2 regions of the Acidiphilium sp. AL genome follow, and region 2 is predicted to be linked to the other one. Evidence: riboswitches for the same ligand, from Rfam matches in the RefSeq annotation. Region 2 holds a riboswitch; the other holds the start of a gene.

Region 1 (15,589 bases), on a different contig from region 2:
AGGTGCCTCATACGACCAGAACCCCTTGATGTTTCGCCTTATGATCCGGCTCGACATGGATCGTGATGACCACGCCGGGCATTTCGGTCTTCAAGGCGGCCTCGATCCGGTCGCAGATATCATGCGCCGCGGCAACCGCCATTTCGCCCGGAACGACCAGATGGAATTCGAGGAAGCTCGACCTGCCGGCCTGGCGCATTCGCATGTCGTGGGCTTCGAGCGCGCCGGTCGCATGGGTGGCGACGAGGCCGCGGATGCGTGTCACGATGTCGGGCGGCGGGGCCCGGTCGAGCAGCAGGCTGAGTGAGCGCAGGATGGTGCGGCCGCCGATCACCGCGATCTGGATGGCGATGGCGACGGCGATCAGCGGGTCGAGGATCGGGATATCGGCCAGAACCGCGAGGGAAAGGCCGATGACGATGCCGATGGTGGTGATCGCATCGGCGATCAGATGCGCCTGATCGGCGGCGAGAGCCGGATAGCGCCTCGATGCGCCCGAGCGGCTGAGCACCACGGCCCAGAGCGCGTTCAGAACGCCGCCGGACGCGTTGAGGGTGAGGCCGAGCCAGGGTGAAGCCGGCAGATGCGGCGCGAGAATGGTTGCCGCCGCGCGTTGCAGGATGAGCACGGCGGCGAGGACGATCATGCCGCCCTCGGCCATCGCGCTGAGCAACTCGGCCTTGGCGTGACCGTAGGGATGCTCGAAATCCGCCGGTTTCGCGGCGGTTTTCAGCGCATAGAACACCATCAGCGCGGCGAACACGTTGACCAGCGATTCCAGCGCGTCGGAATAGAGGGCGGCGGAGCCGCTGACCTGCCACGCGGCGGCCTTCAGGCCGAGCACGAGAATGCCGATGCCAAAACTTCCCAGGGCAAAGCGCAGCGGTGCGGTCATGTCCGGTCGGGGGGATTCCTCGGTGAGGCGTTTCCCATAGACCAGCTTGTGCCCGATTACACCCCGATTCGCCCGCTTATGCCGAACAGGAAGTTCTGGCCGGGAATCTGCAATCCGTTGACCGGCTCGAATGGCGAATTGAACAGATTGCGGCCGGTCGCGAACACGGTGAGGGCAGGGGAGATACGGAAACTGACCGTCAGGTCTGCGATGGTGCCGGATTTGGCGAGGCCGATGCCGGCGGGGTAGCCGGAATTATTGGTCAGATAATCGGAAAATCGGCCAATATAACGGAGTTCAGGGTCGATATTGAGGCGCGGGATCGGCCGGATGTCGAGCAGGGCCGATCCGGCATTCTCCGGGCGGCGCAGCAGCTCGGCGCCGGTCGCACCGTCGCGCGCGATGGTGCGGGTGTAGCTGAACTTTGCTGCGAACCAGGCTGCCGGATGAAGATCGATCTCGGTCTCGACGCCGCGGATATGTGCGACCGCGACGTTCTGCTCGGTCGAGAATACAGGTGAAATCTGAACATATTCGATCAGATTATTGATATTGTTGTGAAAATAATCGACAGAAATGGTCGCGAACCCGTTGCGGCCGAAACCCGCGAGCGTGGTTGTCGCGCCGAACTGGTAGCCCGCGCTACGCTCCGGCCGAAGGGCCGGGTTGCCGCGATAGCCGTAACTATCCACGCCGTGGAGATCGTAGAGCGACGGGGCGAGAAACCCGGTGCCGTAGGAGGCTTTGAAGCGGGTCGATAGCGCTGGGATGGCAAGAACCGCGCCAATCCGGCCGGTCATCACGTTGCCGTAGCCCGAAACGCCATCGTCGCGCAGGGCGGTCATCAGCGACAGGTCGTGGAACAGAGTGCCCTGCGCGCCGGCGTGGAACGCGGTGATGCGCTGGCTGGCGTTCACGCTGGAGAGGTAGGGCGAGCCGAAGAAACTCTCATTCACGTTCTGGTTCGCGGTGTCGCGATCCTGCTCGAAGCCGGCGACCAGCGCGGCATCGCGCAGCGCGCCGAGCGGTTGCAGGCGCAGCACGTTGTTGAACTGGATGACGGTCCGGTCGCTGGCGTAGGAGCTGTTGCCGGCGAACCCGTTGGGGTCGGCCGGGTCAAGCAGGGCCAGATAGCGCCGGTCGTCCTGCACATGGGACACGTAGAGCGAGGTGATCAGATGCCGGTCGAGCAGGTGGGATTTCACCCCGAAACGGATGAATACCTGGGAATCGTAGTTGTTTTCATAGGGATCATCGAAGGCGGGATAGCCGAGATCGGGGTAGGTGGAGCCGGTCTGGCGGGCGCGCACGATCAGCGAGACGCGGGTGCCGGCGACCGGCGTGTAGCCGAGATTCAGCGAGCCGAGCTTGTAGCGGAACGGGTTGCGCACCGCCCGATAGACCGAAAGGCGCCGTGCCAGACTATCGAAGCCGGCCTGTTCGATCAACGATCCGGTGATCGCGTAATCGAAGGCGCCGCTGCGGCCGGACAATGTGGCGCTGCCTTGGCCCTGGCCGGGAAAACCGCCGGCGATATCGTAATCGACATGCGGCGCGCCGGTGCCGCGTCGGGTGATCATGTTGATCACCCCGCCGATCGCGCCCGAGCCATACAGGCCGGACATCGGGCCGCGCACCACGACGATGCGGGCGATATCGGCCAGTCCATCCACGCCGAAATTGAACAAGCCATTGGACACCGAGGGATCGTTGACCGGCACGCCGTCGAGCAAGACCAGGACATCCTCGGAATTGCCGCCCTGGACGAACACGCTGGCCGCACTGCCCGGACCGCCCGAGGGAACGACGTTCAGTCCCGGCACGGCGGAGAGCGCCTGGGTCAATGTGGTGTCGCCCCGGCGCCGCATTTCGGCCGCGGTAATCACCGTGACGCTGGCCGGGGTGTCGGCAAGCGGGGTGGGTACATAGCTCGCGGTAACGGTCTGGATCGGAACTGTGCCGGACGGGACGGTTTGGGCCTGGGCGCACAGGCCAAGAATCGGCGCGCACAGGATAGTGCAGGAGAGGCGGCGCATCACGTGTCTCCGCGGTCGGTCGCCCATGACAGGGCGACGGTATGATGACGGCGACAGACGGCCTTGGGAGTTTCACCCTTCGCGTTCGATCCACCCCGCCCGAATGCGCGCACATCGTCTCGATGCCGGCCGGTCTCCTGGCTCGCGGGTCATGAAACGATCCGGCCTTCTCGCCCGTGCAAACGGACAATGGCCAATGCTGGATCGCTTTCGCCGCTTACAGTTGCGGGGGCAGCCGCAGCCTGGACCGTGTTTCCGGCCCGTCCTGCATTCCCGTTTCAGCCCTTGCGGGCCACCGTCATCTGGCCGTCCTGTAACCCGCGCGCCGGTTCGGGCGCAAGCGGCAGCCAGACGAGGCAGGTGGTGCCGACGCCCTCGATACTGTCGATGACCAGCCGGCCGCGATGGCGCGAGATCACGTGCTTGACGATCGCGAGCCCGAGTCCGGTGCCCCCGACCGCGCGGGCGCGCCCCTTATCGACCCGGTAGAACCGTTCGGTCAGCCGGGGCAGGTGCTCGCGCGGAATGCCCGGCCCGTCATCGGCTACGCTGACCACGAGTCCCGGCCGGGTGAAATTCGCATCTGGGGCGATCGCGACGCCGACGCGGATCGTGCCGCCGCCATCCGGCGTCTTCGGGTCGGGCTTGATAGCCCCATACTTGGTCGCATTATCGATCAGATTGCCGAACACCTGGGTAAGCTGGCCGGAATCGCCGCGAATCTGAGGAAGGTCGACCGGGATGTCGAGCGCCAGCGTCATTTCGGCCTCGCGCAGGATCGGCTCCATGAAGCCGGCGACCTGACGCAGCACGAGGGCGATGTCGATCATCTCGGTCGGCGGCTGGTGCTCGGTCATTTCGATGCGCGACAGGCTGAGCAGATCGGCGATGATCCGCTGCATCCGGTCGGCCTGCTCGGCCATGATGTTCAGGAATCGCGGCAGCGCCTCGGTGTCGCCCACAGCCGGCCCGCGCAAGGTTTCGATGAAGCCGATCAGGCTGGTCAGCGGGGTGCGCAGCTCGTGGCTCGCATTGGCGACGAAGTCGGCGCGCATCCGTTCGAGCCCGCGTTCCTGCGTGCGGTCGGCGAGCAGCAGATAGAGCGGCGCCAGCCGATCGCCGGTGCCGGCGCGGATGACGATCGCGTCCAGATCGCGCGGGATCGGGGCGGCGAGGGCAAGCGAGATGCGGACCGGCTGGCCGCTGGCTTCCGCCTCGGCGAGGGCGGTGCGCAGGGCGGGATGTCTCAGCAGGGCGGATTCCTCGGTGCCATAGGCGCGCGCCGCGGCCGGATTTCGCCAGATGATCCGCCGTGCGCCGGGCGAACCGTCGAACTGGAACAAGGCGTCGGGCAGCCGGTCGAGCAGTACCTGGCTCGAATCGGCGCCGGTCGCGATTGCCTGACGGCTGCGACGTTCGGTGTCGATCGCGTGGATCGCCGCGAAAGCGAGATTGGTCAGCCCCGGCGTGACCAGCCTGATTTCGCCGGGTGCCGAGGCGGCAATTCCCGCGCCGAACCGGCGCAGATCGCGGGCGAGCACGATCCCCGCGCCGAGCGACCAGACCGCGCAGCCGATCAGGCACACCACGCCTTCCCAGGGCCGCAGAATGCCCGCCATCGTCAGGATGACGACGATCAGCGACGGCGGACCGCCCAGCCACGCGGCGATGGTCGCGATCGGGCGGTTCATGTTTTGGTCAGCTTATCGGCGGTGCGGCCGGCGGCCGCAGGCTGGTCGGCGCCGGCGAGACGATTTGCGGGCCGCCGGGTTCGACCTTGAACACGGCGAGGCCGCGCTGGACATGGCCGTTCGGGTCGAGCCGCAGCACGCCGTCGGCGCCGGAGAAGCCTTCGGGATTGGTCATTACCCGATCGGTGTAGCCGCCCTCGCGGGAGGCGAGAACGGCGATCGCCGCGGCGTCGAACGCGATTTTGTCGATGTCGGGAGGTGCGGAACCGCCATAGCGTGCCTCGAATTTCTGGACGAAGGCGAGCCCGAGCGACGGATCGGGGGCGGCATAGATCGCGCCGCGCAGCGAATCATGCGTCGCCATGGCCCGTGCATCATGGGCCCAGAGCGCCGGGCCGAGCAACTGGATCTGCGGTGGTCCCGCTTCGTAATAGGGCAGTAGCGTGCCGACTTCTGCGAGTTGCTCGCCGGTGGCACCGACCAGAAGCGCGTCGAACGGCGGCGGCGGGATTGGTTGGCGTTCCAGCTTCGCGGCGATCAGCCGCCCGGCTTCGGTATCCTGATCGCGCGCCGCGCGGATTTTCGCCTCGATGCTCGCCCCCCTGCTGTCGAAGGCGGAGACGCTGCGCACCGTCTGAGTCAGGCTCGCGAAGGAATGGCCGAAGTAACCGATCTGCGGCGAGGGGCCGCCGAGCGCGTTCACCTTGGCCCGCAGCGCGCTCGCCATCATCCGGCCAAAGGCGTTGTCGGGAAGGATCGCGGCGGTGCGGGTGCGGCCATGATCGGCGGCATAGGCAACGACGCGCCGGACCTGCTGTCCCGGCGAGACGCCGAGCGGCCAAACGCCGGGAGCGCCGACCGTCTCGTCATTGGTGAAGGCAAGTACGTTGACATTGGCGGCGCGCGCGATCGGCGCGACCGCCTGGGTGTCGCCGGCGGTGAGCGGCCCGAGGATCAGCCCATCGCCCGCTGCGATCGCCGCCTGCGCCGCGGCGGCGGCGCCCTGCGGCGTTCCGCCGGTGTCACGCACGTCGAGAGGCGGCGCGCCGGGTGCGGCGAAAGCGAGTTTGACCGATTGTTCGAGCGACTGGCCGATCGGCGCCAGCGGCCCCGACAGTGGCACCAGAAGAGCGACCGGGCCGCTGGTCTTGCCGATATTCGGTATTTCGGCGGACGGTCCCATGCCACCGATCGGGCCGAGACCCGGCAGGCTCGGCATCGGCTCCGAACAGGAGGACAGGAACAGCGATGAGGCGAGCACGGTTGCCAGGGTGAGCGTCAGAGGCGTTAATACGCGGCGTGACATCTGAAACTCCTATACAAACAGCCGAGTCCGTAGCGGATCGCCAGCCCGCCCTTGTGCTGGTTTCCACGCCGATCGGCAACCTCGGCGATATGACACCGCGCGCGGTCGCGGCGCTGCGGGATGCCGATACCATATTGTGCGAGGACACGCGCGTTACAGGGATCTTGCTTGCCGTTCATGGACTGTCGGCACGGTTGCAACCGCTGCACGACCATAACGAGCAGGACCGGATCGCTCCCCTGATCGAGGCGATGCGCGCCGGGCGGCGGTTTGCCCTGGTCAGCGACGCCGGCGCACCGCTGATCGCCGATCCGGGGTATCGGCTGGTGCGCGCGGCGATCGAGGCGAAGCTCGATATCAGTGCGATTCCCGGCCCGAACGCGGCGGTGATGGCGCTCGCCTTGTCCGGCCTGCCGCCGCATCCGTTCCTGTTCGGCGGGTTCCTGCCGCCGCGCTCGGCGGCTCGCCGGTCGGCGCTGCAACGGCTCGCCGATGCCGAGCGAGCGGGGCTGAATGCGACGCTGATTTTCTATGAGGCGCCGCATCGCCTGGCGGCGTCGCTGGCCGATTGCGCCGCCGTGCTCGGCGACCGGCCGGCGGCGGTCGCGCGGGAATTGACCAAGCGCTTCGAGGAGGTCCGGCGCGGCGGCTTGGCCGAACTCACCGCGAATTATCGCGATGTGGCGCCGCGCGGCGAGATCACCCTGGTGATCGGGCCGGCGCCGGATCATGTCGCATCCGACGAGGATCTCGATCGCGCGTTGACCGAGGCGCTTGACACGATGAGCATCAAGGATGCCGCCGCCGAGGTAGCGCGGCGGCTCGGTCTGCCGCGCAAACAGGTCTACGCGCGCGCGCTCAGCCTGCGGGCGACGTCAGGATGAGGCGAAGCAGGCCCGGATGGAGTGCGTAGGGCAGGCCGTAGACGACCCCGATCGCGACGTTCATGGCGATCAGCAGGCTCAAGGCACGCCAGACCGAGAGGCGCAGGCCGGCGCGCAGGATGAACCACTGGTACCAGAACATGTAGAGGACGATGAGGCCGATCGTGACGGCCGTTGCGGCCGGTTGCGGCAATCCGACACTCACCAGACCGCCGCTCAGCACGACTCCGGCAAGGATCAGCGGGAAGATCAGCCAGATCGACCAGTTCAAGGCGGTGCTCGTCATCAGCCAGGTGGCGCCCTGTCCGGTCCGGCGTGCACTCCATTCGGTGATCACCGGCTGGATCAGCACCCCGCATATCCGGGAGAGGAAGATGACCGCGGCGAGTATCCAATGCCCATTGATTCCGATCAGCGCCGAGCCGACGATCGGAAATGCCAGCAAAGGCGCGATCGACGCGGAAAACGCCGTCGTGGTATTGCCGAATTCGCGGATGCCCCCGGCATCGCCGCGGGCGAGGCGGTACAGACCGCGAAGGACATTGCCTTGCATCCGGGCGCGCCCGCGGTTGCCGCTCATCCGAAAACCTCGTCGAGGATCATGCCATAGACGTGAGCGAGATCGCGCAATTCCGCAACGGGCACGGATTCGTCGGTCCGGTGCATGGTGCGGCCGATCAGGCCGAATTCGGCAACCGGACAATAGGCCGCGATGAAGCGCGCATCGGAGGTGCCGCCGCTGGTGTCGAGCTTCGGCTCGATGCCGGTGGCCCGCCGGATCGCGGCGCTTAGCGTCTGGGTGAACGGGCCGGGTTCGGCCAGGAACGCCTCGCCGCCGATGGTGATGGCGCAGTCGGAATCGGGCGCAAAGCGATGGATCGTCTCGGTGATCCAGGTGCCGAGACCAGCGCCGGTATGACGGTCGTTGAACCTTATGTTCAGCGCGGCGCGCGCTTCGTCGGGGATGACATTGCCGACGCGGTTGCCGACATCGACGCTGGTGATTTGCAGGCTGGAAGGCTCGAACCAGGCGGTGCCGGTATCGAGTGGGGTTGCCCGAAGCGCATCAAGTGCGGGGATCAGCCGGTGCAGCGGATTGTCGGCGAGATGCGGATAGGCGACATGGCCCTGAGTGCCGCGCACCAGGATGCGCGCCGAAACCGAACCGCGCCGGCCGATTTTGACCGTATCGCCGAGAGTTGCCCGGCAGGTCGGTTCGCCGACCAGGCAGGCATCCGGCATCGTGGCGGTTTCGGCAAGTCGATCGAGAATGCGCCGCGTTCCGTCGATCGCATCGCCCTCCTCGTCGCCGGTGATCAGCATGGAGAGCGTACCGAACCGGCCGCCGCGCTCACGCCGCGCGGCGAGCGCGGCGATGAAGGCGGCGATCGCACCCTTCATATCGACCGCGCCCCGGCCGAACAGCACGCCGGCCTGTACTATCCCGGCGAAGGGGTCGCATCGCCAGCCCTCGCCGGGTGGCACCACGTCGGTATGGCCGGCGAAGGCAAAATGCGGCGCACCGGCGCCGTATCGCGCGACGAGATTGTCAACCGCGCCGTGCCGCGATGTTTCGATAGCGAAACCGAGACGATCGAGCGCGTCTGCGATCACGCTCTGCGCCCCCGCATCCTCCGGCGTGACCGACGGGCAGCGGATCAGCGCCTGGGCGAGCGGCAGCGGGTCGGTCAGGGTCACGCGCGCAGCAGCTCGTTGATCGCGGTTTTCGACCGGGTCTGGGCATCGACCCGCTTGACGATCACCGCGCAGGCCAGCGACGGGCCGGGCGATCCATCGGGGAGGGGTTTGCCCGGCATGCTGCCCGGCACCACGACGGAATAGGCCGGAACGCGCCCGTACAGAACCTCGCCGGTCGTGCGATCGACGATCCGGGTCGAGGCGCCGAGAAACACGCCCATCGACAGCACCGCGCCGCGCTCGACGATCACGCCTTCGGCGACCTCGGACCGAGCGCCGATGAAGCAGTCATCCTCGATAATCACCGGATTGGCCTGGAGCGGTTCGAGCACGCCGCCCAATCCGACGCCGCCGCTGATATGGCAGTTGCGGCCCACCTGCGCGCAGGAGCCGACGGTGGACCAGGTGTCGATCATGGTGTCTTCGCCGATTCGCGCGCCGACATTGACGAAGCACGGCATCAGCACCACGCCGCGCGCGATATGGGCGGAATGGCGGACAACGGCGCCAGGCACCGCCCGAATCCCTGCTTCGGCGAAGCGCGCAGCGGTCCAATCAGTGAATTTCATCGCCACCTTGTCGAATACCGGCGCGCCGCCGGGGCCCGGCAGCGCCACGTTTTGCATCAGGCGAAACGACAGCAAAATCGCCTGCTTGACCCATTGATGGACCACCCACCCCTGCGGCCCCGGCTCGGCGACCCGAAGATCGCCCCGGTCGAGCAAGGCAAGGGTCTGATTCACGGCGTCGCGCTCGGGGCCTGCCTGCTCCGGCTTCAGCGCATCGCGGCGCTGCCAGGCTGTCGCAATAGCCGATTCCAGGGAGGCATGATCCATCGATGGCGGTTCCGTGCTTGTTGATGCGGGCCGGACCATGAGGAGGCGCGCGAGGGCTGTCAACGGTCCGGTAACCAGCCATTTACTTCTCTGTGCCAGAACCGAGAGCATGAAGGATCATGAGAGCTCGCTTGGCAGATCCCCCGGTTTTGCTGCCGAATCTTTGGTCGGGGTTGAGGCGCGTTGCGGAACATTGGGCCGGCTGCTCGACAGTCTGACCGGTTTGCCCGATGCAGTGACGGCAAGTGCCGCCGCCTGTGCCCTGGTGGCGAGCGAACTCGCCGATGCCGGCATGGTTCTGGCATTTCGTCGGAACAAGGGAGCAAAGCGCCCCGATATCGTTCTCGCCGATTATCCGGCCGGGATCGGACTTGCCGATATCGCCGGCGCGGAAACCATGTCGGCGGCGGTTCCGCTGCGCGAGCATGATTCGGGAGATGCGGGAACCGCAATCCTGATCGCCTGGCGCAGCCGGGGTGATCGGCGGTTCAGTGCGGAGGAGCGGGAACTGCTCGTTCATGTCGCGCCGAAATTCGCGCCTCTGTGCGCCCGGCTGGTCGCGGATCGAGGCCAGCCGCGAACCGGCATTCTCGACCCGGAAACCGGGGTCTGGTCGTTGCCGCCATTTCTCGAACAGGCCGCCCGGCGATTCGACCGGCTCGATGTCGAGGATAGCGTCGGCACCATGTTCGCGTTCGGGTGGGTACGGTGCGATGGCTTGGCGGCTCCCGAGGCATCCTCCATCGTGGTGCGCAACTCGGTTGCCTGTCTTCAGGAGATGCTGAGGCCGGCCGATCTGATCGGCCGCATCGGGCCAACCAGGATCGGCGCATGGTGCGACGGCATCGATCATCTGATCGCCGCCGAACGCGGCGACCGGATCGTGACGAAGCTGGACGCACTGCTCTCCGGTTCGAGCCGTCACGCCGCGATTGGGATCGCCACGCGCTGGCCGCAATCGGGAGACGATCCGGCGACATTGCTTGCCCGTGCCCGGATCGGCCTCGAACAGGCGCGGCTTGCGGCGGCAACCCAGGCAAAGCCCGCCGTCCGCATCTGGCAATCTTCCGATCGTTGAGCCGAAGATGTGATTTCAGCCGCTCGCGGGTCTCACATCGAGGAACCGGCTCAACAGCCAATCGCCGTCGATCTTTTCCTCGGTCAAGGCCATTGCGAGAACCTCGCTGCCGAAAACCGGCGCCGCTAAAATCATATCGGGGCGCACCCTGCGGACCCGCTCAAGGTTTTTTCGCGTGCTGACGGCGGCGACCTTCTTCGCATCAGTACCCATTTCGTGAACCGCGAGAATAACGAAGGCGTTTTCCGAATCGTCGTCGGACAGGGCGAGGATCGCGCGTGCGTGCACGCCGCCCGCTTCGCGCAGCGTGTCGAGTTCGGTGGGGTCGCCGACGATGGTTTCGGCGTCGCCGAAACTTGCATCTTCATCCTCCACGATAACCAGCACGGCCTCGCCGCGCTGGCGCAGCTCGCGCACCGTGTTGCGCGCGAGCACGCCGTTGCCGCTGATGATGAAGTGATTGACCCGCTTCATTTTCCGTCTCCGTGGACCGATCGTTCTGTTGATCCGGCTTTGCAGGACCGGACCGATGACCGCAGTGAGCGCGGTAGCAAAGACGGTGAGCCCGAGGATGATCAAGGAGATGACGAACAGGCGGGCCTCGCCGCTCTTGGGCAGGATGTCGCCGTAACCGACGGTGGACATCGTAACGATTGTGAAATAGAATGCGTCCGGCAGATTGGTGATCGGCGGCGCGAAGCCCGCGCCGAGCAGATACGAGCCCAGCACGCCGTAAATCATCAGCACCAGAACCGAGGTGAGGGCGAACAAGGTGCCGGCCGCGAGCGACGAGCGCCGGAAGGCATCCCGTGCCAGCATCAACGCGACGAGCAGGACACAAATGTAGATCGTCTCGTAGGTCAGGATCGACCCTGAGGTATGGGCGATCGTGAGGATGAGCTGGGCGAGGGTGATTCCCAACGCCGAAAGCCAGGCAATGCGCGAACGCCCGAGCAGGCCGATGGCAATCAGGATTTGCAGGGCACCGACCAAGACCGTCGGCACGCCGGAGAGGATCAGGCGCGGAACGTGCCCCGCGATGGGCTGCAGCGCGTGAAACAGATCGCCGAGCTTGAGGTGCAGATATTCGGCCGCGTAACGCCGGATCGTCGGCAGGATGGCGAATATCCCGGCCCCTCCGACCGCCAGTGCGAGAGGCACCTGGGGAAACCAGAGATCCATTCTGAATCGCCGGTACCAGCGATGGTAGATCAGCCCGATTCGAGGGAATATCGCCCACAGAGTTTCACCCATGCGGCGTGACCGTCTGGCGATGCGCTCGGCCTGTCATGGCCGAAACATAAGCATCATCGGACGGAGCGACAATCAGGCGGTCAGGGCAGGCTGACCTCGAAGCGCTCGATCACGGTATTGGCAAGCAGCCTGCGCGCCATCGCCTCGGCGGTCGCACGTGCGGCAGACGCCTCGGTTTCCGCGAGTTCGATCTCGATCACCTTGCCGACGCGCACCTCGCCGACACCGGCAAAGCCGAGCCCTTCGAGCGCGTGGCCGATCGCCTTGCCCTGTGGGTCCAGAACGCCTTGCTTGAGGGTGACGGTGACGATCGCTTTCACTGCATGATCTCCGGGCCCTTCATGTCGCGCGTCCCCGCCTCGGGCAGGATGCCAAGGCGTTTGGCGACTTCCTGATAGGCTTCCTCGACCCGGCCGAGATCGCGCCGGAAGCGGTCCTTGTCCATCTTCTCGTTGGTCTTGGTGTCCCAGAGGCGGCAATTGTCGGGGCTGATCTCGTCGGCGAGGACGATTCGCATGTCCTCGTTCTCCCAGAGCCGGCCGAACTCGACCTTGAAATCGACCAGCATGATCCCGACGCCGAGGAACAGACCGGTCAGGAAGTCGTTGATTCTCAAAGTCAGATGGACGATGTCGTCCATGTCCTGCGGGCTCGCCCAGCCGAAAGCGCTGATATGCTCCTCGGCGACCATCGGGTCGTTCAGGGCGTCGTTCTTGTAATAATATTCGATGATGCTGCGGGGCAGGCGGGTGCCTTCGGCGATGCCGAGCCTCGTGCTCATGCTGCCCGCCGCGACGTTGCGCACCACGACCTCGATCGGGATGATTTCGACCTCGCGGATCAACTGCTCGCGCATGTTGAGGCGGCGGACGAAATGCGTCGGGATGCCGATTTCGGCGAGGCGCTGCATCAGGAATTCGCTGATCCGGTTGTTGAGTACGCCCTTGCCGGTGATCACGCCTTTCTTCTGGGCGTTGAACGCGGTTGCGTCATCCTTGAAATACTGCACCAGGGTGCCGGGCTCGGGGCCTTCGAACAGGATTTTTGCTTTGCCTTCGTAGAGCTGTCGGCGGCGAGCCATGGCTGAACCTCATGCGTCGGCGGAGGAGGATGGGATCGATGGCCTCCGGGCGGTTGGATATATCAATCCGCGCCGGTTCGCGCCATGGGCGCGATCAGGCGGCCTGTTTTCTGAGCGCGGCGGGAAGCTGCGCGATCGCCTGATCGATCAGAGGCGCATCGCGCGATTCGTCGATCGTCTCGCCAAGCAGCTTTTCCGCGGCCCGGCTGGCGAGCGATGCCGCCGCCTCGCGCACCTCGGCCACCGCGGCGTTTTCGGCGGCGGCGATCCGCTCGAGAGCCATCTGTTCGCGCCGCTTCGCCGCCGCCGCGGCATCGGCCAGCAACTCCTCCGCGAGCCGCTCGGCTTCGCGGCCGGCGAGGGCAAGCATGTCCTTGGCCTGGGCAAGTGCCGCTTCACGCCGCGCTTCGGCATCCCTGAGAATCACCTCGGCTTCCCCGCGCAAGCGCGCCGCCTCGTCAAGCTCGCGCCGGATGGCGGCGCTGCGTTGATCCAGCATGGTGACGACGGCGCCGACGATCTTGCGGCCGAAAAAACCCAGAAAGATCAGAACCGCGATGGTGACCCAGAAGGTTCCCTTGTCCCAGACGATACCGTGCAGGGCGGCATATTCCATGGCGTAATTCCTCTATCCCTGGGCCGAGGCCAGGGCGCGGTCGAGCCGTTCAGGGTCGGCCGGTTTGCCGGCGAGGCGAAGGATCAGGCTGGAGGCGACTTCTCGCGCGACGGGGGCGAGGGCTGCCATGGCCTGCTTCCGCGTGGCGTCGATCTCGGCTTCGGCGCGGGCGAGTTCGGCATCGAGGCGCTGGTTCAGGCGGTCCGACTGCGCGCGTGCGCGTGCCTTGGCGGTGCCGACCGCCTCGGCGATCGCCGCCTGGCTTTCCTCCCGCGCATTGCGGATCGCGAGATTGAGTTCGGCGACCGCGTGTTCGGCCTCGGCCTTGGCATGGCGGGCAACATCGAGGTCGGATTTGATGCGGTTCTGCCGATCCTCGATGACGCTGCCGAGTTGCGGCAGCGCCCAGCGCGAGAGCAGAAAATAGAGAACGATCATGATGATCGCCATCCACACCACCTGCGCGCCGGTCAGCGGGTTGGCGAAGTCCATCTGCGGCATCTGACCGTCGGCCGACGCCAGTGCCGGGGTCGCTGCGAGGGCAAAAGCGGCGAAGATGATCGTCAATCGGCGCATCGTGCGCTGTATCCTTATCCCGGCCGAATCAGGTGAACAGGATGATCAGCGCGATGACCAGCGCGTAGAGCGCCACCGCTTCGGTTAGCGCGAAGCCCAGCAGAACATCGCGGAACATCTTGTCGCGCGCTGCGGGGTTGCGGCCGACGGCACCGACGAATGAGCCGAACAGGTTGCCGATACCCACACCGGCGCCGGCGACTCCGATGGTGGCGAGGCCGGCACCGATGTCACGGGCGAGCAGGATGGAGTTGATAGCCATGAGGCGATTTCCTTTCAGCGTTCAGCGGTATTATGGCCGGTTCGGCCGGTAAAGCGCAACGGATCAACCCGACGAAACATCATCAGTGCAGATGGATCGCGTCGTGTAGGTAAAGGCAGGTCAGAACGGCGAACACATAGGCCTGCAGGAAGGCGACCAGGAATTCCAGCGCCGTCAGGGCGATATTGAGACCGAGCGGAATGATGGCGGCGACCACGCCCACGGCGCCGAGGCTCGCCACCAGCATGATCATGAAACCGGCGAACACTTCCCACATCACATGGCCTGCGGTGATGTTCGCGAACAGACGAACCGACAGCGAAATGGGCCGGGACAGGAACGAGACGATCTCGATCGGGATGAGCAGGGGCAGAAGCCAGCCCGGTACGCCGGGCGGCGAAAAGAATTTCAGGAACCCGATGCCGTGATACCAGAACCCGACGAGGGTGGAGAGCAGGAACACGAAAATGGCGAGCGCGCCGGTGATCGCGATATGGCTGGTGAAGGCGAAGAAATATGGAAAAAGACCAAGAAGATTGCCGACCAGGATGAAGCTGAACAGCATGAAGACGAACGGGAAAAACCTGCGCCCTTCCTCGCCGATCGTGTCGACCACCATCTGATGGACGAATTCGTAGCTCATCTCGGCCAGGCCCTGCATCCGGCCGGGAACCACGGCGCGGCGGCGCAGCGCCATGAAGCACAGAAGGGTAATGATCGCGGCGGCGAGCAGCATCATCTGGTTCGAATTGGTGAATTCGATCATCCGGCCGACCGGACCGAATGCGGTGGTGAGCTGGAACTGGCCCAGCGCGTCGATCGCCGATTTTTGCGTCATAGCGTCTCCTCCGGTCAGTCCTTCTTGGCCGGTCCCATCACCCGGATCACGTTACGCAGCCCCGCGGCGGCCCCGATGGGAACAAAGCCGATCATGAACCAGGGTGAACTATGGAACAGCCGATCGAGCCCATAACCGATCGCCACGGCGACGACCAGGGACGCCACCATTTCGGCACCCAGCCGCATCGCCAGACTGAACGGGTTAGGGCCATCCGCCTGCGGTTCCGCCACCGGCTTGGGCTTGTCGAGCCCGGCCCGGTTGCGCGCCGCGGCAAGACGCTGATCGAACGTGGTCCGATCATCATGTCCCTTAGCCGGATCGTCATCCATCATCACACCCCAACGCCCGCCTCGAAAGACGGCGAGGGGTTGCTACCGGCGCCGGTGGTTCAAGTCAACATATCGCGATCCCGGAATTCTACTCCGCGGCGAGGACGCGCGGGGGATCGACCATCGCTGCGGCCGCGCCCAGATCGACCGATAGCAGCCGCGAAACACCCCGCTCCTGCATGGTTACGCCATAGAGTCGGTCCATC
Region 2 (15,589 bases):
AACGGCTCCAACGCCGCGTTATCGGCGTTGGATTCGATGAACTCCATCACCGGATCGAGAAAGCGGGTGAGCAGGCGCCCGCCATCCTGCGGCAGTTTGCGGCCGACCAGATCGAGCGCCTGAATGCCGTTGGTGCCTTCATAGAGCATCGAGATGCGCGCATCGCGGACATATTGTTCGATGCCGTGATCGCGGATGTAGCCGTGGCCGCCATAGACCTGCACGGCGGTCGAGGCGATTTCGAAGCCAAGATCTGTGAACATGGCTTTGACGATCGGCGTCATCAGCGCGGAGAAATCATCGGCGGCCTGTTTCGCGTCGTCGTCGGTCGATTTGTGCAGGATTTCCAGCTCGCGCGCGACCCAGCCGGCGAGCGCGCGGCAGCCTTCGATATAGGCGCGCATGGTGAGCAGCATGCGGCGCACATCGGGGTGGACCAGGATCGGGTCGGCCTGCTTGTCCGGCGCCTTGGTGCCGGTCAGCGCGCGGCCCTGGATGCGGTCGCGCGCATAGGCAACCGCGTTCTGATAGGCGGTTTCGGCGATGCCGAGACCCTGGATGCCGACCGACAGCCGCTCGGTGTTCATCATCTTGAACATCGCGGCAAGGCCCTTGTTGGGCTCGCCGACCAGCCAGCCCTTTGCATCGTCGAAGCTGATCGCGCAGGTCGCCGAGCCCTTGATGCCCATTTTATGCTCGATCGCGGTGCAGGACACGCCGTTGCGCGGGCCGAGCGAGCCATCGTCCTTGACCAGCACCTTCGGCACCAGGAACAGCGAGATGCCCTTCACCCCGGCGGGTGCGTCCGGCAGGCGGGCGAGCACCAGATGGATGATGTTCTCGGTCAGGTCGTGTTCACCGGCGCTGATGAAAATCTTGTTGCCGGTGATGCTGTAGGACCCATCGTCGTTCGGCACCGCCCTGGTGCGCAGCATGCCGAGATCGGTGCCGCATTGCGGCTCGGTGAGGCACATGGTGCCGGACCATTTTCCTGACACGAGGTTAGGCAGGTAGGTTTGTTTCTGTTCCTCGGTGCCCGCGTGTGACAATGCCACATAGGCGCCGTGCGACAGGCCGGGATACAGGCCGAACGCCACGTTCGCCGAGCAGAGCATTTCCTCGACCATCAGTGCCGCCGGAATCGGCATGCCCTGCCCGCCATAGTCGGGAGATGCGCCCATCGCGGTCCAGCCGCCGTCGCGGAAGGTTTTGTACGCCTCCTTGAAGCCGGACGGTGTGCGGACCACGCCGTTTTCGTAGGTGCAGCCCTCGAGATCGCCGGACTGGTTGAGCGGGAACAGCACGGTTTCGGCCAGTTTCGCGGCCTCTTCCAGCACGCTGTCGATCAGCTCGGGGGTGAATTCCGCGTTGCCCGGCAGTTCGGCGAGCGCGGTACTGTCATAGAGTTCGTGGAGGACAAAGCGCATGTCCTCAAGCGGTGCCTTGTAGATCGGCATGGTCAGTCTCCGTTTGGTTCGTTCAGTTCCGCAAGGGCCGGCCGGTGTCGAGAATGTGCTTGATCCGCGCCTGGCTTTCCCTGGTGCGGAACAAAGCCATGAACGCCTCGCGCTCCAGCGCCATCACGTCGGTTTCCGAAACCGGGTCGACGATATCGACATCGCCGCCGGTCAGCACGCGGGCGAGATGCGACGCCACCGTGACATCGTGCGGTGTCGCGACGCCTTTTTTTCGGAATTCCTCCACCGCCATGCCAAGGCCGACCCGGCCGCTCGCACCGGGCAACTGCAGCATGGCCGGCTCGGGCTTCGCGTAGCCGCTGACCAGCGCGAGTGCGCGGGATTTGGCATCAGCGAGAACCCGGTAGCGATTCATCGTAATGCCGTCCTCGGGTTTCAGAAATTTCAGGTCCTTCGCCTCGGCGGCGGAGGTCGAGAATTTCGCGGTGGAGACCATTTCGAAGACTTTAGCGACAGCGGGCATCGGGCCTTTCGGCGCGTCCTTCGCGGTCTGCCAGCGGGCCAGCATGGTGGCGCAACCGCCCCAGCCGGGAACCAGCCCGACGCCGCATTCGACCAGGCCCATATAGGTTTCCGCGTAAGCCTGCACCGCGGAACAATGCAGCAGGATTTCGCAGCCGCCGCCGAGCGCGCGCCCAGCCGGCGCGCCGACCACCGGGAACGGGGCGTAGCGCAGCGCCTGATAGGCTTTCTGGCCTTCCTTGACGCTGCCTTCGATTTTTCCCCACATGCGCAGATTGGCGGCGAACACGGCGAGGCCGAGATTGGCGCCGACCGAGAAATTCTCGCGGCCCGGACCGGCGCGCAGATCCTCGCTATGGATCACCAGCGCCTTGTAGGATTTCTGCACCAGCGCAATGGTTTTTTCGAGCAGGGCGAGAATGTCGCCGTCCAGCGAGTTCATGATCGAGTGGAACTCGAAGCAGAGAACGCCGTCGCCGATATCCCAAACCGAGGCGGATTTGTTAGTGAGAACCGGCTTTGCACCGCGTTTGACGTCTTCCAGCAGCAGAACGCCATCGGGGCGTTTGACCGGACGATAGGTACCGTCGGAGCAAAATTGCAGGAGCGCGCTGCCTTCGGTTTTGTAAAAGGTGCCTTTGCCGAGCCTGGTGAGAATCGGCGGCACCGGGATCGACAATGCGGCAAGTTTTTCCGAAACCCAGTCCGCGCCCAATTTGTCGATCAACTCGAACGGGCCGTATTTCCAGGTATAGCCGAGGCGCATCGCCTCATCGACGCTCGCGATATCGTCGGCGATTTCCGGGATCAGCGAGGCGGCATAGGCGAGCACGCGGCCGAGCACACCCCAGGCATACTGGCCCGGCTTGCTCTTGGCGCCGACGAGTTTTTTCAGATCCTTCTTCGCGTCCTTCACCTCGTCGATTTTCGGGCGGACCGTGGCGCGCCATTCGAGGCGGCCCTGCGCGGCCGCCTTGAGCGACAGGGTTTCCTTCACCTTGTCGGCGCCGCGGCCGGAGCTGCGATAAAAACCGCCCTTGCCTTTCTTGCCGGTATAGCCTTCGGCGATCAGTTTTTCGATCATCGAGACGTCGCGATTGATCGCGTGGAACGGATCGGATTTCGGCAACAGGCGGGCGAGCGATGCGTTGACATGCGGGCCGAGATCGATGCCGACCAGATCCATCAGGCCGAATACGCCGGTCGACGGGAATCCCATCGGCTTGCCCATGATCGCGTCGGCTTCCTCGACCTCCAGGCCCATATCGAGCGCCAGAACCATCGCGCTCTGAATCCAGTAGGTGCCGATGCGGTTGGCGATGAAGCCCGGCGTATCGCGGCAGGAAATCACCGATTTGCCGAGAGTGACGTCGCAGAATTTGGTGATTCTGCCGATGGTTTCGGCACTCGTGTCTGGGCCGGTCACGAGTTCCAGCAGGCGCATATAGCGCGGCGGGTTGAAGAAATGGGTGATGACGAAATCGGGTTTGAGCGTGTCCGGCATGTCCGACATCAATTCGGACAGCGGAATGGTGGAGGTGTTCGAAGACACCACCGAGCCCGGCTTGCGCACCTCGGCGATCCGCTTGTAAAGCGCCTGCTTGATGTCGAGCCGTTCGATGACGGCCTCGACGATCCAGTCGCATTCGGCGAGGCCGGCGAAATCGTCCTCGGTATTGCCCGGTGTGATCAGCCGCGCCGCCTTGGGCGACATCAAAGGCGCCGGCTCGATTTTCTTGAACCGCTCGATCGCGCCCCTGGCGATCGCGTTGCGGTCCGCGCTGCCCGGCTTGACGATGTCGAGCAGCTTCACCTTGATTCCGGCATTGGCGACATGGGCGGCGATCGCCGCTCCCATCACGCCGGCGCCGATGACGGCGACGGATTTGATTTCGCTTGCCATGTCAGACCGCCTCCAGCACCGTCGCGATGCCCTGGCCGCCGCCGATGCATTGCGTCGCCAGCGCGTATTTGCCGCCCTCGCGCTTGAGCACGGACGCCGCCTTGCCGGTGATGCGCGCCCCGGTGGCGCCGAGCGGATGGCCAAGCGCGATCGCCCCGCCGTCGAGATTGACGGTGGCGGGATCGAGTTCGAGATCGCGGATGCAGGCGAGCGCCTGCGAGGCAAAGGCTTCGTTCAGCTCGACCACGTTGATGTCGCGCGATGTCAACCCGGCGCGGGCAAGCGCTTTCCGCGAAGCCGCAACGGGCCCGATGCCCATGATGTCCGGCGCGCAGCCGGCGACGGCGATGGACTTGATTCGCGCCGTGACCGGCAGCCCGTGCTTCATCGCGTAATCCTCCGAGCAGACCAGAACCGCGGAAGCGCCGTCGGTCAGCGGCGAGGACGTGCCGGCGGTGACCGTGCCATTGGCGTCGAAGGCCGGCTTCAGCCCCGCGAGGCCCTCGCGCGAGGCGTCGTGGCGGATGCACTCGTCCTGGCTGACATTGGCCTTGTTCAGGGTGATCGGTACGATTTCGTCGGTGAGTTTGCCAGCCTTCTGCGCGGCAGAGGCCTTGACGTGGCTCGCGAGCGCAAATTCCTCCTGCGCGTCGCGAGTGATCTGCCAGCGCTGCGCGACATTCTCGGCGGTATCGCCCATGCCCATGTAGGCGGCGGGGTTTTTCGCATGGAGCGCGGGCGAGGGCATCGGGTTGTAGCCGCCCATCGGCACGCGGGTCATGCTTTCCACGCCGACCGCGATGAACGCCTCGCCGGCGTTCATCTGGATCGCTCCGGCGGCCATGTGGATGGCATACATCGACGAGCCGCAGAAGCGGTTGACCGTGGCGCCGGCGACGGTGATCGGCAGATCGGCGAGAAGCGCGATCAGGCGGGCGACGTTCAGACCCTGCTCGGCCTCGGGGAAGGCACAGCCGACGATGATATCCTCGATGTCCTCGGCCTTCACCCCGGTGCGGGCGATCAGCGCGCGCACGACCTCCGCCGCCATTTCGTCTGGCCGCACCCGCGTCAGCCCGCCTTTCTTGGCGAGGGCGAAGGGTGAACGGGCATAGCCTGCGATGACGACGTTGGTCATTTGTGTAACTGGCTCCTGAACCTGTGGGTTGGGACTATTTTGGGCGCTGCTGGAGAGCCGCCTCGGCCTGGCGTTCGATATCCGCGAGTTCGGCGAGGCTCTGCTCGAGGGCCGCGCGCTGCTCCTGCAATTTGGCGATCCGCTTGCGCACGCCGGTCAGCAATTGCCTGACCTGGGTGTGCTGGGTCGGGTCGATATCGTAGAGATCGAGATAGTCCTTGATTTCGCGGAGCGAAAAGCCGAGCCGCTTGCCCCGCAGGATCAGCATCAGCCGGGCCCGGTCGCGCGGCGTATAGACGCGCGTGGTGCCGGCGCGGCTCGGGTTGATCAGCCCCTTGTCCTCATAGAAGCGTATCGTCCGCGCGGTGACACCGAGCTGACGCGCCAATTGGCTGACCGAGTAGAGCGCGTTCGCCTGGCCGCCGGCCTCGGCCATCTCGCGTTGGTGCCGCTGGTGCAGAGCGGTCATCGCCGGGCTATCCGTTGTCGTCATAGTCATACCCCATCCTGTGCCGTTCGAGAGACGTTTTTTTGGTTCAGCGTGGACGAACATGACCGATTCCGGGAGTTAACGCAAAGAGAATAGCCATTACGTATAGGTCATGCCCATACCTTTGTCCAGTGGAGAATGTCAGGATTTGGCGGTCTTCGCCGCCTCCTCGGCCACGAGCTCCTTTTTCGATAATTTGCCGACCATGGTTTTCGGCAGGGTTTCCCGGATTTCGACCGATTTCGGGATTTCGATCTTGTTCAGGTGGTCCTTGAGAAAGGCGAGAATCTCCTCCGGCGTCGCTTTGGTTCCGGGACGCAGGGTGACGAACAGCTTGGGCGCCTGACCGCGATAGGTGTCCGGGATGCCGATGGCGATCGCGTCCTGCACCGACGGGTGCTGATACGCCGCTTCCTCGATCACGCGGGGATAGACGTTGTAGCCGCCGCAGAGGATCAGATCCTTGATGCGATCGACGATGAACAGATAGTTGTCGGCGTCGAGATAACCGATATCGCCGGTGCGCAGCGCGCCGTCGACGAAGACCTTCGCGGTCTCGTCCGGGCGGTTGTAGTAGCCCTTCATCACCTGCGGGCCGCGCACGCAGATCTCGCCGCGTTCGCCCTGCGGCATCAGCCGTTCGGGGTGTTCGGGGTCGCGGATTTCGACGATGGTGCCGGGCAGCGGCGTGCCGACCGAGCCGCGCCTGACCCCGCTTGGCGGAGTCGCGGTGACGACCGGCGAGGTTTCCGACAGGCCGTAACCTTCCAGCACGGCGCATTTGGACAGGCGCTCGAACCGCTCGGCGCCCTCGATCGAGATCGGCGCGCCGCCGGAGATGCAGAATTTGATGAAGGACAGATCCTTCCCCTCGCCCGCCGCGTTGCAGATCGCGGTATAGAGCGTGGGCACGCCCGGCATGATGGTGGGGCGCTTGCGGGCGATCGCCGCCATCAGCATTTTCATGTCGAGACGCGGCATCAGGATGAGTTCGGCGCCGATCGAAACTCCGAAATTCATCACCGCCGTCATCGCGAAGACGTGGAAGAACGGCAGGATGCCCATGATCCGCTCGGCGCCCTCGTCCATCGGCGGGCTGCCGGCGAGAACCTGCTGGACATTGGCGGTGATGTTGGCATGGGTGAGCATCGCCGCCTTGGGGACGCCGGTGGTGCCGCCGGTATATTGCAGCGTGGCGATATCGTTCTCAGGATCGATCGCGACCGGGCTGGGTTTGGCGGCGCCTGAAATCAGGGTCTCGAAGCGGAGATAGGGTAGTCCGGCGGGGATTTTCGCGAGTTCCTTGCTCTTGAACAGCCGGAACAGCAGCCCTTTGAGCGGCGGCAGCGCCGCAGCCATCGAGCAGACGATAACCCGCTGAAACAGCCCATTGGCGGCAAGCTTGCCGATTTTTTCGTGGATCATCGCGACATCGAGCGAGACCATGATGGTGGTGCCGGAATCGCGAACCTGTGCGGCGATCTCGCGCTCGGTATAGAGCGGGTTGTAGTTCACCACGGTGCCGCCGGCCTTCAGGATGGCGAAGTACATGACGACGAAATAGGGCGTGTTGGGCAGGCAGAGCCCGACCCGCGTGCCTTTGGCGACGCCGAGTTTCTGCAGTCCGGCGGCGGCGCGGTCGGCAAGCGCTGCGATCTCGCCCCAGTTCCAGCCCCGGCCGAGGAAATCGATCGCCGGGCGGGTGCCGAACCGGCGCGCGGCATCGTCCAGCATCGTGCCGGCCGGGCGGGCGACGGCGGTGAACTCCGCGACGGGACGAGGGGCGGCGAGATCGTTCATGGCGTTTTCCTCCAGAGACGGCTTGCGACACGGCTCAAAGGCCGCGTTCACTCAGGATGCGTTTAGTTGCCGTTAACGTAAATGTCTATCAAAACCTGCCGGCATTCGCAAGGATTTCGGTATGAATCGATGAAAAAACGGGACAAAAAAAGGGGCCCCGAAGGGCCCCGTTCCAACTGGCCGAAGTATCGGGAACTTCAAACCGCCTTGAGGTTGATGGCCGCGGCCTTGCCGCGTTCCATCGCGATTTCGTAGGAAACTTTCTGGCCTTCGTTCAGGCCGCGCATTCCGGCCGCCTGAACCGCGGTGATGTGGACGAAGACATCCTTGCCGCCGTCTTGCGGCACGATGAAACCAAAGCCTTTCGTGGTGTTGAACCACTTGACAGTGCCGATCGCCATTGCTGCGTCGTCGCTCCTTAGACACACCCGCCGTACGACCGCCGCACGGCTCAAGAGGGACAACCGGGTTTTGGACGTCTTGGCCGCATACGGAAACCCCCGTCTCGCGCAACAAGGCAAGCCAAAGTCGATTGCAGCGTTAATGACGCAGAAACACTCCGGCCTGTCAACGCGAATACGCAATGGCGCGGCGGGATTCCTGGCGATTCCAGCATGAAAGCGATACATTCTTCCGATCGCATAAACCGCCGCCGGCCGATTGCGCGGGCGGGACGGCGCGGCGATAGTGCAGCCATTCCAACGGGAGAAAACGATGAGCGGACCGAAAATTTTGGAAACGATCTCCGTGCAGAAATGTTTCGGCGGCACCCAGGGCGTGTATCGTCACGAATCGGCCGAAACCGGCTGCGCCATGCGATTCGGCCTGTTTCTTCCGCCGCAGGCGGAGCGCGGCAAGGTTCCCCTGCTCTACTGGCTTTCGGGCCTGACCTGCACCGAGGAGAATTTCGTGGTGAAAGCCGGCGTGCAGCGCGTTGCCGCCGAACTCGGCATCGCCATCGCGGTTCCCGACACCTCGCCGCGCGGGCTGGGCTATCCGGGCGAGGACGATGCCTATGATTTCGGCTCCGGTGCCGGGTTTTATGTCGATGCGACCGAGGCGCCGTGGCATCACGGTTATCGGATGTATTCCTATGTGACGAAGGAGTTGCCGGCGCTGATCGGAGAAAAATTTCCGGTCGATCCGGCGCGGGTGGGGATTTTCGGCCATTCGATGGGCGGCCATGGCGCGCTGACCATCGCGCTGAAAAACCCGGCTTCCTACAAATCGCTCTCGGCGTTCTCGCCGATCGTCTCGCCGATGCGCTGCCCCTGGGGCGAAAAGGCGCTGACGGGATATCTGGGCGCCGATCGGGCCACGTGGCGGGATTACGATGCGACCGCGCTGATCGAGGCGCGGGGCTGGCAGGGCCCGCCGATCCTGGTCGATCAGGGCGATGCCGATCCGTTCCTGGAGCGGGAGCTCAAGCCGGAATTGCTGCGCGAGGCCTGCGCAGCGAAGGGCGTTTCACTCGATCTCAGGATGCGGGAGGGCTACGATCACTCCTATTTCTTCATCGCCAGCTTCATCGAGGATCATCTGCGGTTTCACGCGAAATATTTGTAAATGGAATGACTGAGCAGCGGAACGAGCTGACGCTACGTTCCGCTGTTATGATCCGGTGTCAGTCGGCGCTGGGGCCTTCCACGCTGTTTTCCAGAACCGCGCCTGTCTTGGCATCGACGCCGATTTCATGGGTCGCGCCTGTGGTTTTGATGTCGAAGGAATAGCGCAGGCCGCTGCCGCCTGTCTCGCGTTCGAGTTCCATGGCGGCGATCGTGCCGGGCTGCGCGCGCAGCGCGATCTGCCGCGCCCGGACCGGAGTGACTTTGGCGTCCTTCTGCAATGCCTGGCCGCTATAGGCGAAGGCCGAACCGGTGGCGGCGAGCGACAGAGCGGCGGCGATGGCGAAGCGTTTGGTGATGAGGGTCATCGGTGTTTCCTTGTCCTGCGGCCCGATGCGGGCCGGGAGCGGATGAGGCGCCGGCGCGCCGTGCCGGATCGTGACCGCAAGCTTGTGTCTCGGTAAGCCGGGCGATACAGTCGGTTTTGCGACGGTTCCGCGCGAGCGGATCAAATGGGAATGCCGTGACGCCTCGGCCGGGATGCAATCCCGGAGGCCAGTCGGTAGCTGCCCCCGCAACTGTGAGCGGCGAGCAAGGATGCATGGGCCGGCAACGGCCCGCCACTGGGGATTTCCCTGGGAAGGTGCATCGGCGCTGTGACCCGCGAGCCAGGAGACCTGCCGGCGCGGCACGAACAGACCCACCGGGCGGGGTGCCCCGGTCAAGGAGGCAGATATGGTGTTTTCAGAATTCCGGTCCGGCGGAGGGCATCGCGCATGACCGTCGCCAGCAATCTCGGCTTTCCGCGCATCGGCCATCGGCGTGCGCTGAAGACGGCGCTCGAAGCGCACTGGGCGGGCAAGAGCGGCGAAGCGGCCTTGCTGCGCGAGGCAGCAGCGCTGCGGGAAGCCCATTGGCGGCATCAGCACGGCGCGGGACTCGCGCATATCCCGTCCGGCGAATTCTCGCTTTACGATCATGTGCTCGATACCGCGACGATGCTGGGCGCGGTTCCGGCTGGCTATGGCTGGGACGGCGGCGGGCCGGTATCGCTCGCGACCTATTTCGCCCTCGCGCGCGGCAATGCGGAGAAGCCAGCGCTCGAAATGACCAAATGGTTCGACACCAATTACCATTATCTGGTGCCGCTGCTCGCGCGCGATCAGCGTTTCGTCCTTACCGAGAACCGCCCGCTCGCGTCGTTCCGCGAGGCGGCCTCGTCCGGCCTGCGGACCAGGCCGGTGCTGCTCGGGCCGGTGAGCTTCCTGCGCCTCGCCAAGACCACCGACGGCTCCGATCCGCTCGATCTGCTGGACGCGCTGGTGCCGGTCTATGCGCGCATCCTGCGCGAACTCGCCGAGGCGGGGGCGGTGATGGTGCAGATCGACGAGCCGGTGCTGGCGCTCGATCTGCCCGCCCGCGCGCGTGACGCCTTCGCCCGCGCCTATGGCGCGCTCGCCAAGGCCGGCCCGGAGCTTCTGCTCGCCAGCTATTTCGGGCCGATCGGCGACAACCTCCCGACGGTTCTCGGCCTGCCGGTCGCCGGACTGCATCTCGATCTCTGCCGCGGCTCGCTGGATCTCGGGCCTGTGCTGGAACAGGCGCGGCCCGATCTCGCTTTGTCGCTCGGGCTGGTGAACGGGCGCAATATCTGGCGGGCGGATCTGCGCGCCTGCCTCGCGACGGCGCAGCGCGTCGCCGAGGCGCGCGACGCGCGGCTTCTGATGATCGCGCCCTCCTGCTCGCTGCTGCATGTGCCGCTCGATCTCGCCGAAGAAACCGGGCTGCCGGCGGAGCTTGCCGGAAATCTGGCCTTCGCGATGCAGAAACTGGTGGAAATCAAGCTGATCGCGCGCGGCCTCGACGAGGGCGAGGCCGCGATCGCGGCAGCGCTCGACGAGTCGGATGCGGCGATCGCCGCGCGGGCGGCCAGCGACTCGGTGCATAACAAGGCGGTCGCATCCCGGCTCGCCGAAGCGACCGATGCGATGACCCGACGGCGTTCGGCGTTTCCGGTGCGCCGGGTAGCGCAGCGCTCAGCACTCGATCTGCCGCGCTTTCCGACCACCACGATCGGCTCGTTTCCGCAGACCACCGAGGTGCGCCGCGCACGGGCGGCGCACGCCAAGGGGGCGATCGACGATGCGGCCTATGACGCGGCGATCGAGACCTGGACGCGCGAGGCGATATCCTGGCAGGAGGCGATCGGGCTCGACGTGCTGGTGCATGGCGAATTCGAGCGCAACGACATGGTGCAGTATTTCGGCGAGCGTCTCGCCGGATTCGCCTTCACAAGGCATGGCTGGGTGCAATCCTATGGCAGCCGCTGCGTCGCGCCGCCGATCATCTGGGCGGATGTGTCGCGCCCCGCGCCGATGACGGTGCGCTGGGCGCGCTTCGCCCAGTCGCTGACCGAGAAGCCGGTGAAGGGAATGCTGACCGGGCCGGTGACCGTTCTGCAATGGTCGTTCGTACGCGAGGATATTCCGCGCGAGACGACCTGCCGGCAGATCGCGCTGGCACTCCGCGACGAGGTCGCCGACCTGGAAGACGCCGGCATCCGGGTGATCCAGATCGACGAGCCGGCCTTGCGCGAGGGGCTGCCTTTGCGTGCCGCCGAACGCGACGCCTATCTCGCCTGGGCGGTGGACTGCTTCCGTCTTTCGGCTTCGCCGGTGCGGGATGCGACCCAGATCCACACCCATATGTGCTACGCTGATTTCGAGGATATCCTCGATGCGATCGCCGCGCTGGATGCCGACGTGATCAGCATCGAGGCGACGCGAAGCCGGATGGCGCTGCTGGAGGCGTTCGAGAAGCGCAACTATCCGAACGAGATCGGGCCGGGCGTGTGGGACATCCACAGCCCGCGCGTGCCGGAGGCCGCCGAGATGGCGGCGCTGCTGGAACGCGCGGCGGCCCGGCTCGACCCCGACCGGCTCTGGGTCAATCCCGATTGTGGCTTGAAGACCCGGCGCTGGGACGAGGTTCGGCCCGCGCTGGAAAACATGGTCGCGGCGGCGCGGCGGCTGCGGGCCGCGACTCACTCGACCTGACGCATCTTCGCCCCCTCGCCGGAGGCAAACTCCGGCGAGGTTTCGGCGATGATCGCGGCGCGGCGGCGGAAATAGCGTTCGCGCTTGGTTTCCGCCGCAACGACGCGGTGATGCACGCGCAGCAGATCGGCGCGCGAAATGATCCCCTGGAGCCGGCCTTCATGATCGACCACCGGGATGCGCGGCGTGTCCTCGGTGATCATGCGCGAAGCGACGGTGATCGCCATCTCGCCTTCCCAGGCGGTGACCACGCGGCGATGGGCGAGCGCCGCGCCGAGTGGAATCGCGCGATCCGCTTCGTTGCCGATCCAGGCGAGGATATCGGCGCGGGAGACCAGGCCGGCCAGATCGCCGTTCTCGTCGGTGACCGGATAGGCGCGATGGCGCGGCTCGGGGGCGAGGAAATACTCGATCGCGTCGCCGATGCTCATGTCGGAACCGAGCGTCTCCACCGGGGTCGCCATGATCTCGCCGGCGCGCGCGATGGCGAGCGGATCGACGCTGTATTCCCGCGTCAGATGATGGCCGCGCCGGGCGATTTTCTCGGTCAGGATCGAGCGTTTCATCAGCAATACGGTAACGCCCATGCTCGCCATGCTGGCGGTGATGACCGGGAGCAGGATGAGATGATTGCCGGTGAGTTCGACCGCGAACAGGGTCGAGGTGAGCGGCGAGCGCATGGTTCCGCCCATCATCGCCGCCATGCCGACCACCGCCCAGAAGCCGGGTGCCGCGTGCGGCATGAACGGCGCCAGCACGGCGCCGAGCGCGCCACCCATGATGAGCAAGGGCGCCAGCACGCCGCCCGAGGTGCCCGAACCGAGAGCGACCGACCAGATCACGCTTTTGACCAGAACCAGCCTTATCGCCGCCGCGCCGACGAGGCCGCCGGCGAGAAGCTTGGCGATATCCGGGTAGCCGACGCCGAGCGCGAGCGGATCGAAGATGCCGCCGATACCGACCACCACGCCGCCGAGCACCGGCCACCACATCCAATGGATCGGCAGTTTCAGGAATCCGTCTTCGGCGGCGTAGACCATCATGGTGAGCAGCGCCGAACCGAGACCGGCGATCAGGCCCAGCCCGACCCAGCCGAGCGCGTGGAGCGGGTCGATGATGACGTTGCCGACATAGGGAAACAGCGGCGCGGGCGTGAGCACGTAGCGCCGTTCGATCGCGGCGGTGATGCACGCGATCGCGACCGGCAGCACGCTGCGCGGCTTCCATTCGAACAGCAGAAGCTCGACGGCGAGCAGGATCGCGGCGACCGGGGTGCCGAACACCGCCGTCATGCCCGCGCAGGCACCGGCGACCAGAAGCGTCTTGCGTTCGGCGTCGGTGAGGGAAAAACACTGCGCGAGCAGAGAGGCAGCCGCTCCGCCGGTCATGATGATCGGGCCCTCGGCGCCGAACGGGCCGCCGGTGCCGATCGAGATCGCCGAGGAGATCGGCTTCAGGATCGCGACCTTGAGGTCGAGCCGGGCATTGCCGAGCATGATCGCCTCGATCGCCTCGGGGATGCCGTGACCGCGGATTTTTTCCGAGCCGTAGCGCGCCATGATGCCGATGATGACCGCCCCGGCGACCGGGATCAGGATGGTCCAGAGCGCCGGATGGCCATGATGCGGCACCCCGCCGGGCTGCATCACCCTGGTGGACCAGATGCCGTAATAGGAGATGTTGTTGATCAGCGCGATCAGCCGGAGCAGAATCCAGCCGGCCGCGACACCGAAGGTTCCGGCGAGCAGCGCAAGGGCGGATAGCGGGAACAGGCGCTTATCCGTCGTGAAATCGCCGAGATCCGCGATACCGGATGCCGGTCGGGTACTGGGTTTCATGGAGCTGGAATCCGATTGAAGAGGAATATCGTTCTGTCGCGGCGCTAATATCGTAATACGACATATATAGACAAGAGGCGTTTCGGGTTACACTCGCGTATGTCCGACATGACCCTTTCCGATCACGACTACCGGACGCTCGCGGAGTTCCGATATGCGCTGCGCCGGTTCCTGTCCCTGAGCGAGACGGCGGCGCGCAGCGCCGGGCTGACGCCGCGCCAGCACCAGGCGCTGCTCGCGATCAAGGGGGCCGATGGCGCCGCGCCGATCGGCCTCGGCGATCTCGCCGAGCGGCTGGCGTTGCACCACAACAGCATGGTGGAATTGGCCGACCGGCTGGCCGATTCGGGCCTGGTTTCCCGGATTCCCGACAGCACGGACCGCAGGCGGGTGCGGCTGGCGCTGACGCCGGCGGGGGAAGAAAAACTCGCCGCGCTGTCGGCGATTCATCTGGAGGAACTGCGCCGGATGCGCCCGGTGCTGCAGCGGCTGATCGACCGGCTCACATAGATGCGTCCCGTGCGGGTTTGCGAACCCGCGCGGGACGCGGTGCGGGGCTACTGATTGACCTGCTCGGAACGGCTGGTCGTCGTCGTTACCGTCGAGGGTGTCCCCGGCACGGCCATGGGCGGCGGTGCCGGCACCAGCACTGGTCTGGTGGTGGTTTCCTCGGTGCTCGTGATGGTCCGGGTCGGCGGCGGGCCGGAACAGGCGGACAGGGCCGCCATGCCGCCGATCAGGGAAAGCCCCAGCGCCAATCGTACGCCGGCTTTGTTCGCGATCATCGCCATTCTCCTGTTGCTGTCAGGCCGCATCAAGGCGTGGTCGTTGTCGTGGTGGTGCGCCGCGTCGAGGTTGCCACGTAAGGCGCCGGCTGGGTGACCGTGACGCTCCTGCTTTCCGAAGCGGCGGTATCGGGATTGCCGTAGGTGGTTTGCTGCGAGTAACTCCGCGTGCCGTAGCCGTTATCGGTGCGCCTGGTCACCGTGGTGCTGAGCGTGCCCGGCGGCGGCGGAACGATGGCGGGTGGCGCCGGAGGCACGACGGCGGTGGTGGTCGTGGATTGATAGGTGGTCGATTGCGCCAGCGCGGCACCGCTCATCAGAGCCAGGGCCGCCAGACTCGGCAAGATATATTTTTTCATAACAATATCTCCTCTCATTGCTTCGCGAAGACAAGTCACCATACGGGACGTGTCGCCACACGGAACAAGTCGCCTGCAAAATATAGGCAACCGAGCCGAATCGTTCCAATAAAATCGTCATTACAGATTCGACATTGATTATAAATCAACCAAAAATATGTCGCCATTATTTTGACATGAACATTTTTGATTTAACGCCTGTTTTCAAACACCGTCACAAAGATGCCGGAATTTTTGTTGCCGCCGGATTACCCGAATGCCAAAGGTCGGTGCCGGCGTTGTGAAGGGCGGGCAGTTGCATAAGCGCGCCAGGTTTCGCCGCCGCGGGAAATCGCCCTATAGTCGGATCATGAGCATCCTTTCGAAGCTGACCCTCACCGCCGTTCTGGGTGTTGCCGCGCTGTCCCTGTCCGGTTGCGGCCTCGCCGCGGCGCCCTGCCGCGTCACCTCCGCCGGGCTGAAGATCGTGCCGCTTCTCGGGCCGGTCGCCGCGGCGCCGACCGATGCCTGCGCGAACGTGATCGACCCGACGCCGACACGAAGCTGACGGACAAACGGCGCGCCATACCAGCCAGCCCGTCCATCCATGTCGCGGCGGTCGATCGGCGCGGAATTTCATGGCTTTGTAGATCGCTGTGCGATTCCACTTAAAGCCATATTGCTCTAGGTCCCGGTATCGGCATTTGCGGTCGCAACCGGTGCCGTGCGATCCGCC

Evidence for each region. Region 2 has a riboswitch for cobalamin ahead of metE (5-methyltetrahydropteroyltriglutamate--homocysteine S-methyltransferase). Riboswitches for the same ligand answer to the same signal wherever they lie in the genome.
Region 1: another riboswitch for cobalamin. It lies ahead of AiwAL_RS04025 (TonB-dependent siderophore receptor); the one in region 2 lies ahead of metE (5-methyltetrahydropteroyltriglutamate--homocysteine S-methyltransferase).

Annotation. Positions count from the first base shown of each region.
Region 1 covers NZ_JAIMBZ010000003.1:215,118-230,706, reverse strand. The annotation lists gene AiwAL_RS04030 (cation diffusion facilitator family transporter) at 8-895, opposite strand; gene AiwAL_RS04025 (TonB-dependent siderophore receptor) at 952-2,931, opposite strand; cobalamin riboswitch at 3,041-3,246, opposite strand; gene AiwAL_RS04020 (cell wall metabolism sensor histidine kinase WalK) at 3,210-4,622, opposite strand; gene AiwAL_RS04015 (penicillin-binding protein activator) at 4,630-5,928, opposite strand; gene rsmI (16S rRNA (cytidine(1402)-2'-O)-methyltransferase) at 5,913-6,812, shown strand; gene AiwAL_RS04005 (hypothetical protein) at 6,787-7,392, opposite strand; gene dapE (succinyl-diaminopimelate desuccinylase) at 7,389-8,510, opposite strand; gene dapD (2,3,4,5-tetrahydropyridine-2,6-dicarboxylate N-succinyltransferase) at 8,507-9,346, opposite strand; gene AiwAL_RS03990 (hypothetical protein) at 9,456-10,424, shown strand; gene kch (voltage-gated potassium channel protein) at 10,440-11,678, opposite strand; gene purS (phosphoribosylformylglycinamidine synthase subunit PurS) at 11,759-11,998, opposite strand; gene purC (phosphoribosylaminoimidazolesuccinocarboxamide synthase) at 11,995-12,759, opposite strand; gene AiwAL_RS03970 (F0F1 ATP synthase subunit B) at 12,854-13,375, opposite strand; gene AiwAL_RS03965 (F0F1 ATP synthase subunit B) at 13,388-13,951, opposite strand; gene AiwAL_RS03960 (F0F1 ATP synthase subunit C) at 13,980-14,213, opposite strand; gene AiwAL_RS03955 (F0F1 ATP synthase subunit A) at 14,296-15,051, opposite strand; gene AiwAL_RS03950 (AtpZ/AtpI family protein) at 15,066-15,386, opposite strand; gene smc (chromosome segregation protein SMC) at 15,472-15,589, opposite strand, start outside.
Region 2 covers NZ_JAIMBZ010000006.1:64,789-80,377, reverse strand. The annotation lists gene AiwAL_RS06510 (acyl-CoA dehydrogenase C-terminal domain-containing protein) at 1-1,457, opposite strand, end outside; gene AiwAL_RS06505 (3-hydroxyacyl-CoA dehydrogenase/enoyl-CoA hydratase family protein) at 1,480-3,843, opposite strand; gene AiwAL_RS06500 (thiolase family protein) at 3,845-4,981, opposite strand; gene AiwAL_RS06495 (MerR family DNA-binding transcriptional regulator) at 5,016-5,450, opposite strand; gene AiwAL_RS06490 (long-chain fatty acid--CoA ligase) at 5,613-7,271, opposite strand; gene AiwAL_RS06485 (cold-shock protein) at 7,469-7,672, opposite strand; gene fghA (S-formylglutathione hydrolase) at 7,986-8,837, shown strand; gene AiwAL_RS06475 (PepSY domain-containing protein) at 8,896-9,204, opposite strand; cobalamin riboswitch at 9,310-9,536, shown strand; gene metE (5-methyltetrahydropteroyltriglutamate--homocysteine S-methyltransferase) at 9,613-11,892, shown strand; gene AiwAL_RS06465 (chloride channel protein) at 11,880-13,730, opposite strand; gene AiwAL_RS06460 (MarR family winged helix-turn-helix transcriptional regulator) at 13,830-14,240, shown strand; gene AiwAL_RS06455 (hypothetical protein) at 14,288-14,515, opposite strand; gene AiwAL_RS06450 (hypothetical protein) at 14,545-14,874, opposite strand; gene AiwAL_RS06445 (DUF6726 family protein) at 15,224-15,421, shown strand; gene AiwAL_RS06440 (CoA ester lyase) at 15,538-15,589, opposite strand, start outside.